2 regions of the Streptomyces sp. NPDC002845 genome follow, and region 2 is predicted to be linked to the other one. Evidence: riboswitches for the same ligand, from Rfam matches in the RefSeq annotation. Region 2 holds a riboswitch; the other holds the start of a gene.
The links. A riboswitch is a leader RNA that binds a small molecule or an ion and turns the genes downstream of it on or off. The one in region 2 is predicted to bind cyclic di-AMP.
Positions count from the first base shown of each region.

Region 1: another riboswitch for cyclic di-AMP. It lies ahead of ACWD3C_RS00455 (NlpC/P60 family protein); the one in region 2 lies ahead of ACWD3C_RS20005 (M23 family metallopeptidase).

Region 1 covers NZ_JBSFUU010000001.1:114,352-120,016, forward strand. Annotated here, with positions in the region: gene ACWD3C_RS00450 (hypothetical protein) at 1-215, shown strand, start outside; gene ACWD3C_RS00455 (NlpC/P60 family protein) at 253-1,425, opposite strand; cyclic di-AMP (ydaO/yuaA leader) riboswitch at 1,435-1,605, opposite strand; gene pcrA (DNA helicase PcrA) at 1,980-4,463, shown strand; gene ACWD3C_RS00465 (M23 family metallopeptidase) at 4,592-5,665, opposite strand, start outside.
Region 2 covers NZ_JBSFUU010000025.1:84,295-89,959, reverse strand. Annotated here, with positions in the region: gene ACWD3C_RS20025 (Glu/Leu/Phe/Val dehydrogenase dimerization domain-containing protein) at 1-183, shown strand, start outside; gene ACWD3C_RS20020 (TetR/AcrR family transcriptional regulator) at 227-859, shown strand; gene ACWD3C_RS20015 (SGNH/GDSL hydrolase family protein) at 1,157-1,942, opposite strand; partial or broken gene ACWD3C_RS20010 (DUF6250 domain-containing protein) at 2,084-2,278, opposite strand; gene ACWD3C_RS20005 (M23 family metallopeptidase) at 2,445-3,461, opposite strand; cyclic di-AMP (ydaO/yuaA leader) riboswitch at 3,466-3,625, opposite strand; gene ACWD3C_RS20000 (alpha-galactosidase) at 3,924-5,665, opposite strand, start outside.

The sequences.
Region 1 (5,665 bases), on a different contig from region 2:
CCATGCTCGTCACCGGCGTGGTCCTCGTCGGCCTCAACCAGGCCGACGATCAGACCGTCAACAACGTCAAGGTCGGAGTGAAGCTGGCGCTGCTGGTCGTGATCCTCGGGCTCGTGTATGTGAAACGGGACGAGGAGAAGGTGGACAAGGGCCTGTTCGGGCTGGTGGGGCTGCTGACCACGGCCAACGTCTTCATCGCGGTGATGTGGACCTGAGGAGGGCAGCCCCCGGAGCGCCTACGCCCGTCTCACGTCACGCCGGCCGCACCACGCTGTGGATCGACGACTCCCCGTCGTAGAAGATCGACTCCTCGCGGACGTACGTGCCGGGCTTGGGTGCGTGGATCATCATGCCGTTGCCGATGTAGAGGCCGACGTGGCTGATGTCGTCGTAGAAGAAGACCAGGTCACCGGGGGTGATGTCGGCGAGGGAGACCGTGGTGCCCGCCTTGACCTGGTCCCAGGTGGTGCGCGGGAGGTCGACGCCGGCGGCCTTCCAGGTGGCCTGGGTGAGGCCGGAGCAGTCGTAGGAGTCGGGGCCGGTGGCGCCCCAGACGTACGGCTTGCCGATCTGGGCGCGGGCGAAGGCGAGGGCCTTGGCGGCCTTGGTGGCGTAGGTGGGGTCCTCCGCCACGGTGCTGGTGGAGGCGCTGGGTTCCGTTGAAGTCGAAGCCGAGCCGCTGGGAGCGCTGGTGGTCTCCTGCTGCTCGGTCTGGGCGGCCTGCGCCGCCGCCTGCTGCTCCGCGAGCTCCTGCGCCTTGCGCTCGGCCTCCTCCTGCTGCTTCCGCTCGATCGCCGCGAGGCGGGCCTTCTCCTCGGCGGTGAGCTCCGAGAGCAGTTCGCGGGCCGCGGTGAGCTTCGCCTGGACGGTGGCCTTGGTGGTCTTGAGCGTGCTCTGCGACTCGGTGAGCGTTTCGAGGCTCTCGGTCGCCTCCTGCCGCTTCTCCTCGGTCTCGGCCTGCTGCGTGATGTACTCGTCGACGGTCTCCTTCTGACGCTCGGTCAGACGATCCATCAGCTGGTTCTGGTCGAAGTAGTCCTGGGGACTGTCGGCCAGCAGGAAGGTCGCCGTGCCGGAGTCGGCCGCGCCGGTGCGGTACTGGGCGGCGGCGAACGAACCCAGCTTCTCCCGCGCCTCGTTGAGCTTCTCCGTGCGCTGGGCGACGTCGTCCAGGAGGGTGTCGACGCGCTCCTTCTGCTTGGTCGTCTTCTCCTTGACCGCGTTGTACTTCTCGGTGGCCGACCCGGCCTGGCGGTAAAGGTCGCCGACCTTCTTCTCGACCTCTTCGAGGCTCGGCTTGTCGTCGGTCGAGGGAGCGGCGTCGGCCGTCTGCGAGAGCAGGGCCACGGAGGTGAGGGCGGCCGTCGCGAGGGCGGGGGTGCGTATGCCTGTGCGGGCAGGACGCGGCTTTCGGTGCGGCGCCATGGCGCAGCGACTCCTTCCGTTGTCCGCCTACCGAGTTAGCTGTCGGGTTCGGGCGCGTGCTTCGGAAGGTTTGCCCTACGACTCCTGCCGCGGACGGCAGCCGAGTCGATTCACCCCAAGGTCGGTGGGTCCCCGGCTCCGGCTGCCACGCGGGCGCACCGGACTCAGCGGAGGCAGTACGGCCCGGCGACGTTCGCCGGTGGGGGTCGTACGGCCTGTTTAGCACGCTAGCCAACTCGTGTGGCCCCTGGGAAGGTTGATGTTCGATATGCCCGATACGTTTTCGTGACCTTATCTTGAAGCGGTGGCGGCCGCGGCCGGTTCTGGATGGTCTAGGAATGTTTGTAGGGTTTTGTGATGTTCGCCCCAATCTGGCAGTGGGCTCAGGTGGCTTGGTTGCGGACCGCGACAGTGTGACGCTTGAGGGTGAGAGGCGCCCGGGGCGGCCGACTCTGGAGGATCCCCCGCCGCTGAGCGCCGCCCCGCAAGGAAAAGCGGCCGGATTCCCAGGGTGGCGGCGGGGTGTCAGTGGAGCAGCCTAGACTCGGAGAGCGATGAGCAGCCTCTTTGACGACAGCTTCCTGGCGGACCTCAAGGCCCCGCGGGCCCACGAGGAAGAACCCCCGCCGCCGCCCGAGGACGATCACGTACCGGAGCCGGTTCCGGACGATCTGTTCGGCGGGAAGTTCGACGTGCCGCCGGACCGGGACGCCTACTACCGCGACGGCGCCCCACGCCCCGCCATCGACGCGGCGGCGCTCCTGGAGGGGCTGAACGACAACCAGCGCGCGGCCGTCGCGCACTCCGACTCGCCTCTGCTCATCGTGGCCGGCGCCGGCTCCGGCAAGACCCGTGTGCTCACCCACCGCATCGCGTACCTGCTGGCCGAGCGGAACGTGCACCCGGGGCAGATCCTCGCCATCACCTTCACCAACAAGGCCGCGGGTGAGATGAAGGAGCGCGTCGAGCAGCTCGTCGGCCCGCGCGCGAACGCGATGTGGGTGATGACCTTCCACAGCGCGTGCGTGCGCATCCTGCGGAGGGAAAGCAAGAAGCTCGGCTTCACCTCGTCCTTCTCCATCTACGACGCCGCCGACAGCAAGCGCCTGATGGCCCTGGTCTGCCGCGACCTGGACCTCGACCCCAAGCGCTTCCCGCCCAAGTCCTTCAGCGCCAAGATCTCGAACCTGAAGAACGAGCTGATCGACGAGGAGGACTTCGCCGCCCAGGCCTCCGACGGCTTCGAGAAGACCCTCGCCCAGGCGTACGCGCTCTACCAGTCGCGCCTGCGCGAGGCCAACGCGCTCGACTTCGACGACCTGATCATGACGACGGTCAACCTGCTCCGCGCCTTCCCGGACGTCGCCGAGCACTACCGCCGCCGCTTCCGGCACGTCCTGGTCGACGAGTACCAGGACACGAACCACGCGCAGTACGCCCTCGTGCGGGAACTGGTCGGCACCTCCGAGCACCCCGTAGACGTCCCGCCCAGCGAGCACGACGTCCCGCCCGCCGAGCTGTGCGTCGTGGGTGACGCCGACCAGTCGATCTACGCCTTCCGGGGCGCGACGATTCGCAACATCCTCCAGTTCGAGGAGGACTACCCGGACGCGACGACGATCCTGCTGGAGCAGAACTACCGCTCCACGCAGACGATCCTCTCCGCCGCCAACGCCGTCATCGAGCGCAACGAGTCCCGCCGCCCCAAGAACCTGTGGACCAACGCCGGCGCGGGCGCCCGGATCACCGGCTATGTCGCCGACACCGAGCACGACGAGGCCCAGTTCGTCGCCGACGAGATAGACCGCCTGACGGACGCGGGCGAGGCGAAGGCCAAGGACGTCGCCGTCTTCTACCGTACGAACGCCCAGTCCCGTGTCTTCGAAGAGGTCTTCATCCGCGTCGGCCTGCCCTACAAGGTCGTCGGCGGCGTCCGCTTCTACGAGCGCAAGGAGGTCCGGGACGTCCTGGCGTACCTGCGGGTGCTGGCGAACCCGGAGGACTCGGTCCCGATGCGCCGCATCCTCAATGTGCCCAAGCGGGGCATCGGCGAGCGCGCCGAGGCGATGATCGACGCCCTGGCCCAGCGGGAGAAGATCAGCTTCACGCAGGCGCTCCGGCGCGTCGACGAGGCGTACGGCATGGCCGCGCGCTCCACGAACGCCGTCAAGCGGTTCAACACGCTGATGGAGGACCTCCGTACGATCGTCGAGTCCGGCGCGGGCCCGGCGACCGTCCTGGAGGCGGTCCTCGAACGCACCGGCTATCTGGCCGAGTTGCAGGCCTCGACCGACCCGCAGGACGAGACCCGTATCGAGAACCTTCAGGAACTCGCCGCCGTGGCCCTGGAGTTCGAACAGGAGCGCGGGGAGGGCGAGGCGGGCACGCTCTCCGACTTCCTGGAGCAGGTGGCCCTGGTCGCCGACTCCGACCAGATCCCCGACGAGGAGGAGGACGGCGCGGGCGTCATCACGCTGATGACCCTCCACACCGCCAAGGGTCTCGAGTTCCCGGTGGTCTTCCTGACGGGCATGGAGGACGGAGTCTTCCCGCACATGCGCGCCCTCGGCCAGACCAAGGAACTGGAGGAGGAGCGGCGGCTCGCGTACGTGGGCATCACGCGCGCGCGGGAGCGGCTCTACCTCACCCGGTCGGCGATGCGCAGCGCGTGGGGCCAGCCCTCGTACAACCCGCCGTCGCGCTTCCTGGAGGAGATCCCGGCGGCACACCTGGAGTGGAAGCGGACGGGGGCCACCGCCCCGGTCTCGTCGGGCCCGGCGTCGGGCGTGGCCGCCTCGCTGTCGTCCTCCCGCTCCCGCTCGTCGGCCTCGGGCGCGTCCGGCTTCGCGACCCGGCGCACCAATGAGAAGCCGGTGGTGTCCCTGGCCGTCGGCGACCGCGTCACCCACGACCAGTTCGGCCTCGGCACCGTCGTCGCCGTCAAGGGCACGGGTGCGAACGCCGAGGCGACGATCGACTTCGGGGACACCAAGCCGAAGCGGCTGCTGCTGCGGTACGCGCCGGTGGAGAAGCTCTAGGCGCTCCGCTGGGAGTGCGGTGATGCAACTGCGGGCCGGTGGGGGCTGGTCGCGCCCACGCGGCGGAGCCGCATATCGACACAGCCCCGCGCCCCGTACGGGGCGCGGTACCGCGCCGGACTTTTCGCTTACGTCGGGTCGAGCCCGTGGCTGCGCAGCCACGACAACGGGTCGATCGACGAGCCGCCCATGGGCCGGACCTCGAAGTGCAGGTGCGGGCCGGTCGAGTTGCCCGAGTTCCCCGAGTACGCGATGGTGTCGCCCGCCTTGACGGTCGTACCCGAGACGACCGCGTACGTGGAGAGGTGGCAGTACCACGTCTCCGTCCCGTCCATCGCCGTGACGATGACCATGTTCCCGTACGCGGGGTTCCACTCGGTCCGCACGGTCCCGTCGGTCGCCGCCATCACCTTCGACCCGTACGACACGGGGAAGTCGATGCCGGTGTGGACGGACATCCAGTTGATGCCGGACTGGCCGTAGTAGGCGCTGAGCCCGTTCTGCGCGACCGGCAGCGCGAACTTCGGCCGCAGCCGCTCCTTGCGGGCCGCCTCCGCGGCCGCCCTCTTCCTCTCGGCCTCCTGCTGTGCCTTGAGGTCGAGACGTTCCTGCGTACGGCTGGCCCGGTCGGCGAAGTCGTCTGCCTCTGCGGAGAGGCTTTCGAGCTGGGTGTCGAGCTTGTTGTTGGCGGCGGACGGTTTCACCGCACTGGCGTCCGACGCGCTCGCCGTCGTCTCCTTGCCGTCGTCCCCGCCGACGCTGCCCACGGAGGCGGCGGCGATCCCGGCGACTCCCATGACGCACGCCGACGGAACCGCGACGGTCAGTACGGCGGAACGCTTCGCGGGTGCCCGGCGGCGGGAACGCGCGGCCGCGCGGGCGGCGGCCCGCCCGCCGGTGCAGGGGCCGGGAGCCGGGGCGTCGGCAGGGCTGGTGTCCTCTTCGTCGTCGAGGAGCGGGGGGCGCTCTTCACCGGAGGCGTCGAACTCGTCCTCCGGGGAGGTGGGTTCGTCGGGGTCGTCGTACGGATCGACCTGCTCGAAGGTCGCGGTCGCCTGCTGGTCGAAGGCGTCGGGGGAGGGATGCTCGAAGGCTTCGCCGGACGGCTGCCCGTACGTCTTCTCCGGCGCGGCGTGCTGCTCGTCGTACGTCTCGTACGCCTCGTGGCCGTCGGCAGTCGGGGACGAGGCGTCGCTGTTCCA
Region 2 (5,665 bases):
TTCGGCGACATCGGCCCGGACGCGGATGAGGCGTTCGCATACACCCGTCGCTCCATGCGCGCCCTCGTCGACCTGATGCTGTCGCGTGCGGAGTCCGACGGGACGACACCGCGCGCCGCCGCGCACGCGATCGTCGCCGACCGGCTGCCGGTCATCGCCGAGCGGTTCGGCCGGTACGGGTGACGGCCGGCCATGCCGTTTTTCGGCAGCGCATTAGGGTTGTCACGTGGCCAGAGTGCGGTTGAGCGTGGCGGAGCGGCGTGAGGAGTTGCTGCGGGCCGCCATCGAGCAGATCGAGGCGCGGGGTGTGGCGGCGGTGCGGATCGCCGACGTGGCCTCGTCGCTCGGCGTGAGCAACGCGCTGGTGCTGTACCACTTCTCGACCAAGGAGAAGCTGGTCGCCGAGGCGTTCACATACGCGGCGGAGGACGATCTCGCCCATCTGCGCAAGCTGCTCGGTCGCCGTACGTCGGCCCTCAAGCGGCTGCGGGCGGCCGTGCGCTGGTACGCGCCGACCGGGCAGGCCAAGGGCTGGCGGCTGTGGATCGAGGGCTGGGCGGCGGCCCTGCGCGAGCCCGCCCTGCGGGAGGTCACACGCGACCTCGACCGGCGGTGGAAGGCCGCGATCACCGACGTCATCGCGGAGGGCGCCGCCGCCGACGAGTTCCGCTGCGCCGACCCCGCGGCCACGGCCCTGCGCCTGACCGCGCTCCTCGACGGCCTCGCCGTGCAGATGACGGCATACGAGGGCGCCCTCCCCCGGTCACGCGCCCTGGAGTGGGTCGACGAGGCCCTCGCGCGGGAACTGGGCCTGGAACGCGAGGCGTTGACCGCGACGGCAACGGCCACGAAGGGCTGAGGCGGCGCTCCGGGGAGGCAGGGCGCCGCCGGGCTCCTCGCGCGCGGCGATGCGGTGCGCAGGTCCCGTCCGACGGCAGCGGCGACACACCCCGCCCGGCGACACCGGGGCGAATGCCGCACCTTGATGAGTGCGCGCACAACCTACCGCCGCACAGCTCGCCAGCCAGGCCCCGGCGAATGTGGCCCTCTCGCGGAGAGCGTCACATTCCCCCGGCTGAACACTCCCTCGCAACGGCTTCGCCCACAGCGTCGCCGGAACCGGAGCAGTACCCGGTCCTCACCGCATCCGCGGTGATCAGACCGCTTCCCCGATCCTCGTCTTGATGTCGTCCGGGGACAGGTGTCCCTTCGCCACCACACGGTCCCCGGAGGACTCCCCGCGCAGCCGCCGCCCGATCCACGGCGCGAGGTACTCGCGCGCCCAGTGGATGTCGTCGCGGCGGACCTCCAGGGTCCCGCGCGGCGGCAGCGGAGGCCACGGCTGGTCCGGGTCGGCGGGGACGTCCAGGCCGAGCAGCTGGCCGGCCCGCAGCGCCACGCGTGTGTGCCCCTCGGGCGACAGGTGCAGCCGGTCGTCGTCCCAGGCACGCCGGTCCTGGATGGTCTTCAGCGACCACAGGTCCAGTACGGGACAGCCGTACCGGTCGGCGATGGCGCGCACATGCAGGTTGTACGTGGCGATCTTGCCGCGCAGATGCTTCAGCACGGGTACGCCACGGGTGTCGAAGCCGGTGGTCACCATGACGGTGCCGACGGACGAGGTGAGATCGGCGACCGCGCGTTCGAAGCGCTCGGCGACCTCGTCGGGGTCGGTGCCCGGCCGGATGATGTCGTTGCCGCCCGCGCAGAAGGAGACCAGGTCCGGTGCGAGCTCCTTGGCTTTCGAGAGTTGGTCCTCGACGACTTGGTCGAGCAGTTTCCCGCGCACGGCGAGGTTGGTGTAGTCGAAGTCGCCCTCGGGCCGCCGGTCGGCGAGGAGCACCGCGAACCGGTCGGCCCAGCCGACGAACGCCCCGTCGGGGCCGGGGTCGCCGACGCCCTCGGTGAAGCTGTCCCCCACCGCCACGTACGACCCGATCACTGATCTGCTGTCATTCTTCGAATCGTCTGCCACATCGGAACATGATTCACCTTTGGGTGTGAGCTACGCGACCGTAGGAAAGGGTTGACGCGCGGTGAGATAGGCCACTCGTCAAGTCTTGGCCAACTTGGAATACGGCCGTCAACTGCGCCAGACCCGGAAGCCCGTGATCCGGAAATGGCTCCACACCGTCCGGAAGGCGAAGTGCCCACTCGTGCAAGGCTCCTGGTCCACGTGGTCGAAGACCAGCCGTCCGTTGTTCCACCACTGGACGGTCGAGCCGTCCGAGACGATCCGGACGCGGTGCGGCTCGTTCGCGACGAGCAACGGCTCGGTTGTCGGCACATGCGTCACAGCCAGTGGCGCCGCATACGGGCTCTGCCCAAGGATCGGCCCGGACTTGTCCGCGCTCCTTCCCTCTTCCACCCCTCGGGGCCACGCGGAAACGCCGAAGGCCGGACCCCGGGGATCGTGGGGTCCGGCCTTCGGAGCGAGGTGAACGTCAGATGGTGACGCCCTTCGACCGCAGGTACGCCAGCGGGTCGAGGTCGGAGCCGTAGTCCGGGGTCGTACGGATCTCGAAGTGCAGGTGCGGCCCGGTGACGTTGCCGGTCGCGCCGGAGAGGCCGACCTGCTGGCCCGCGGACACGGACTGGCCCGCCGAGACGGAGATCGAGGACAGGTGGGCGTACTGGGCGTAGTAGCCGTCGGCGAGCCTGATGACGACCTGATTGCCGTACGCGCCACCCCAGCCCGCCGAGACGACGGCGCCCGCGCCGACGGCCTTCAGGCTGGTGCCGGTCGGGGCCGCGAAGTCGACGCCGGTGTGGTAACCGCTGGACCACATGCTGCCCGCGGTCTTGTAGGCGGTGCCCACGGTGGCTCCCTGAAGGGGGAGGCCGAAGCCCGAGGCGCCGACGGTGTCGGCGGTCTGAGTGGTCGACGTGGGGGAGGTCGGCTCCTCGGCCTTCTCCGACGAGGAGGACTTGGCCTTGGACTCGGCCTCGGCCTCGGAACCGGCGTTGGACTCGGCCTTCGCCTCGCTCGACGTGTTCGACGACCGGGTGGTCCCGGTCGGCGCGCCACCGCCAGTGGAGGGGGCCTTGCCGCCGAGCGTGAGCTTCAGGCCCGGGTGGATCAGCGACGGGTCGGCGCCGATCGCCTCACGGTTGTCCGAGTAGAGCTTCTTCCAGCCGCCGTTGACGTCCTGCTCCACGGCGATCTTCGAGAGGTAGTCACCGGCCCTCACCGAATAGGTCCGCGTGGACGCCTTCTTCGTGGCGGCGGGCTTCTCGGCGGCGCTCTCCGCGGCCTTCCGGGGCGTCGCCGACTTCTCGGTGGCGGCCTTCTGCGAAACCGAGGTCGTGCTCTGGGAAACCGCGGCCGCCGGAGTGGCGGCATTGGCTCCGGTGGCCCCGATCAGCGGAAGGGCGAGCGCGGCGCCGCCGGTTCCGGCAACGGCGATCGAGCGGGTGAAACGCTGGGACTTCGGACGGCGGTGCTTACCCTTCGCGGGCATGACGAATTCCTCTCCGGCGCCTGCGAGGTGAGCTGTCGGGTGCGGACTGGAGATGCCCGGCCGTGCTTGCGCACGACTTAACCCCTAGCCGTTCCGGAGACCGGAACAGGCGTCATACCTGTGGGTCCCCCGCTCCTGCCGTTCAGGGTCGGTCTGCGGCTCCGGTCGGCGGCAGGATTGGGCGTCCGTCCGGATTGAGGCAGAACGTAAGCGACTTGTGCCACTCGGGACAACCATTGGGATTTCCTGTGCGTCTCCTTCTGTGATCCATGCGCCTATTCACGGTCACCCTCCGTAAATGAGCGATCTTTACCTTTTCCTAACCACCCTGAAAGCGCGCACAAATTACGTGAGCATGGCGGCCACGCACGGTCACGAATATGACCCTGGTCACCCGGCATCGACTCAGTGCGGTTTATTCCAGGGCCAGTTGGAATTCAGGCTCCATTTCGGGCAGAACGCTCAGATGCGACGCAGGCGGATAACTGCCGCATCAAAGTCACCACGCAGCCCCGTCCGCAACCCGTGATGCAACAGCACCGCACCTCGGTGCACTTCGCCCGTTTCGCGGCACTCGTACGCTTCCGTCGGGTCGAGGCCGCGCAGCCGGAGCGGGGCGACCGGCTCTCCGTAGTGCTGGGCCTGGAGCCAGGCGAGGACGACGACCTCGTCGCCGAGGACGTACTGCACCGCGCTCAGCCCGCCGGCCGGCGGGCTGAGCCGGTAGAGGTCGCCGCGCTGTACGACCGGCCGGATCTCCTTGTAGAGCCGCACCCAGTCCCGGGCCTCGGCGAGCTCCTCCTCGCTCCACTCGGTGAGGTCGCCGCCGACGCCGAGCACCCCGGCCATGGCGCTCACGAACCGGAACCGCAGCGAGCTGACCCGGTCGTTGAGCTGCGTGTTCGGGCTGTCGGTGACCCAGGCCGCCATGACCCGCGCCGGGTGGAGCTGGCTGAAGCCGTGCTGGATGGCGAGCCGGTCGAGCGGGTCCGTGTTGTCGGAGGTCCACACCTGGTCCGTACGCGCCATGACTCCCAGGTCGATCCGGCCGCCACCGCCCGAGCAGGACTCGAAGGCGACCCCCGGGTGCGCGGCCCGCAGCCGGTCGAGGAGACCGTAGAAGGCGTGCACGTGCTCGACCCACAGCTTCTGCGGGTACGGCTCACCGGGCCAGCCCGCGTCCGTGAAGCAGCGGTTGAAGTCCCACTTCACGTAGTCGATGGGCGCGCTGGAGAGCAGCCCGTGGAGTTGCTCCCACAGGTACTCCTGAACGTCCTCGCGCGCGAGGTTGAGTACGAGCTGGTTACGCATCTCGGTCCGCCGGCGCCCCTGCTGGAACTGCGCCCAGTCGGGATGCGCCCGGTACAGGTCGCTGTCCGCGTTGACCATCTCGGGCTCGACCCAGATGCCGAACTGCATGCCGAGCGCGTGCACGTCGTCGGCGAGCGGCCCCAGCCCGGACGGGAAGCGGTCGGGGTTGGGCGTCCAGTCACCGAGCCCCGCCCGGTCGCTCGTGCGCGCCCCGAACCAGCCGTCGTCGACCACGAACAGCTCGACGCCCATGTCCGCGGCCCGCCGCGCCAGCGCCCGCTGCTGGTCCTCGGAGATGTCGAAAGTGGTGGCCTCCCAGGAGTTGAACAGCACCGGCCGGTCCTGGTCCGCGTCCGGGATGACGTACGCGCGCTGGTACGCGTGCCAGGCCCGGCTCGCCCCGCCGTACCCGCCGTCGCTCCACAGCCCCGCGAAGACGGGGGTGGTGAACGTCTCCCCGGCGCCGAGCCGCAGCAGGCCCGAGTCGTCGTATCCGGCGCCGCCGGTGATCTGCACGCCCGCGTCGGGGAGTTGGGCCACGGCGATCCGCCAGGAGCCCGACCAGCCGAGCGCGCACCCGAAGACCTCGCCGCTCTCCTCGGTCGCCTCGGTGTCGAGCGCGACCCATGGCAGGTGCTGGTGCCCGGTGTGCCCGCGCCGGCTGCCGATGACCTTCTCACCGTAGGTGAGGTCGGTGCGCACGAGCCGGGACTCGGCCGCCCAGCGCCCGTGCAGCTGGGAGAGCCGCCAGCCCTCGCGCGGCGGCAGCGTCCAGGTCGCGGAGTCGGCGCGCAGCAGCTCCACCGCGGCCGTCCCTTCGTTGGTGAGGGTCACCCGGCGTTCGACGACGTCGTCGCGCATCCGGTAGTGCAGGGTGATGCCGAGCCCGTCGT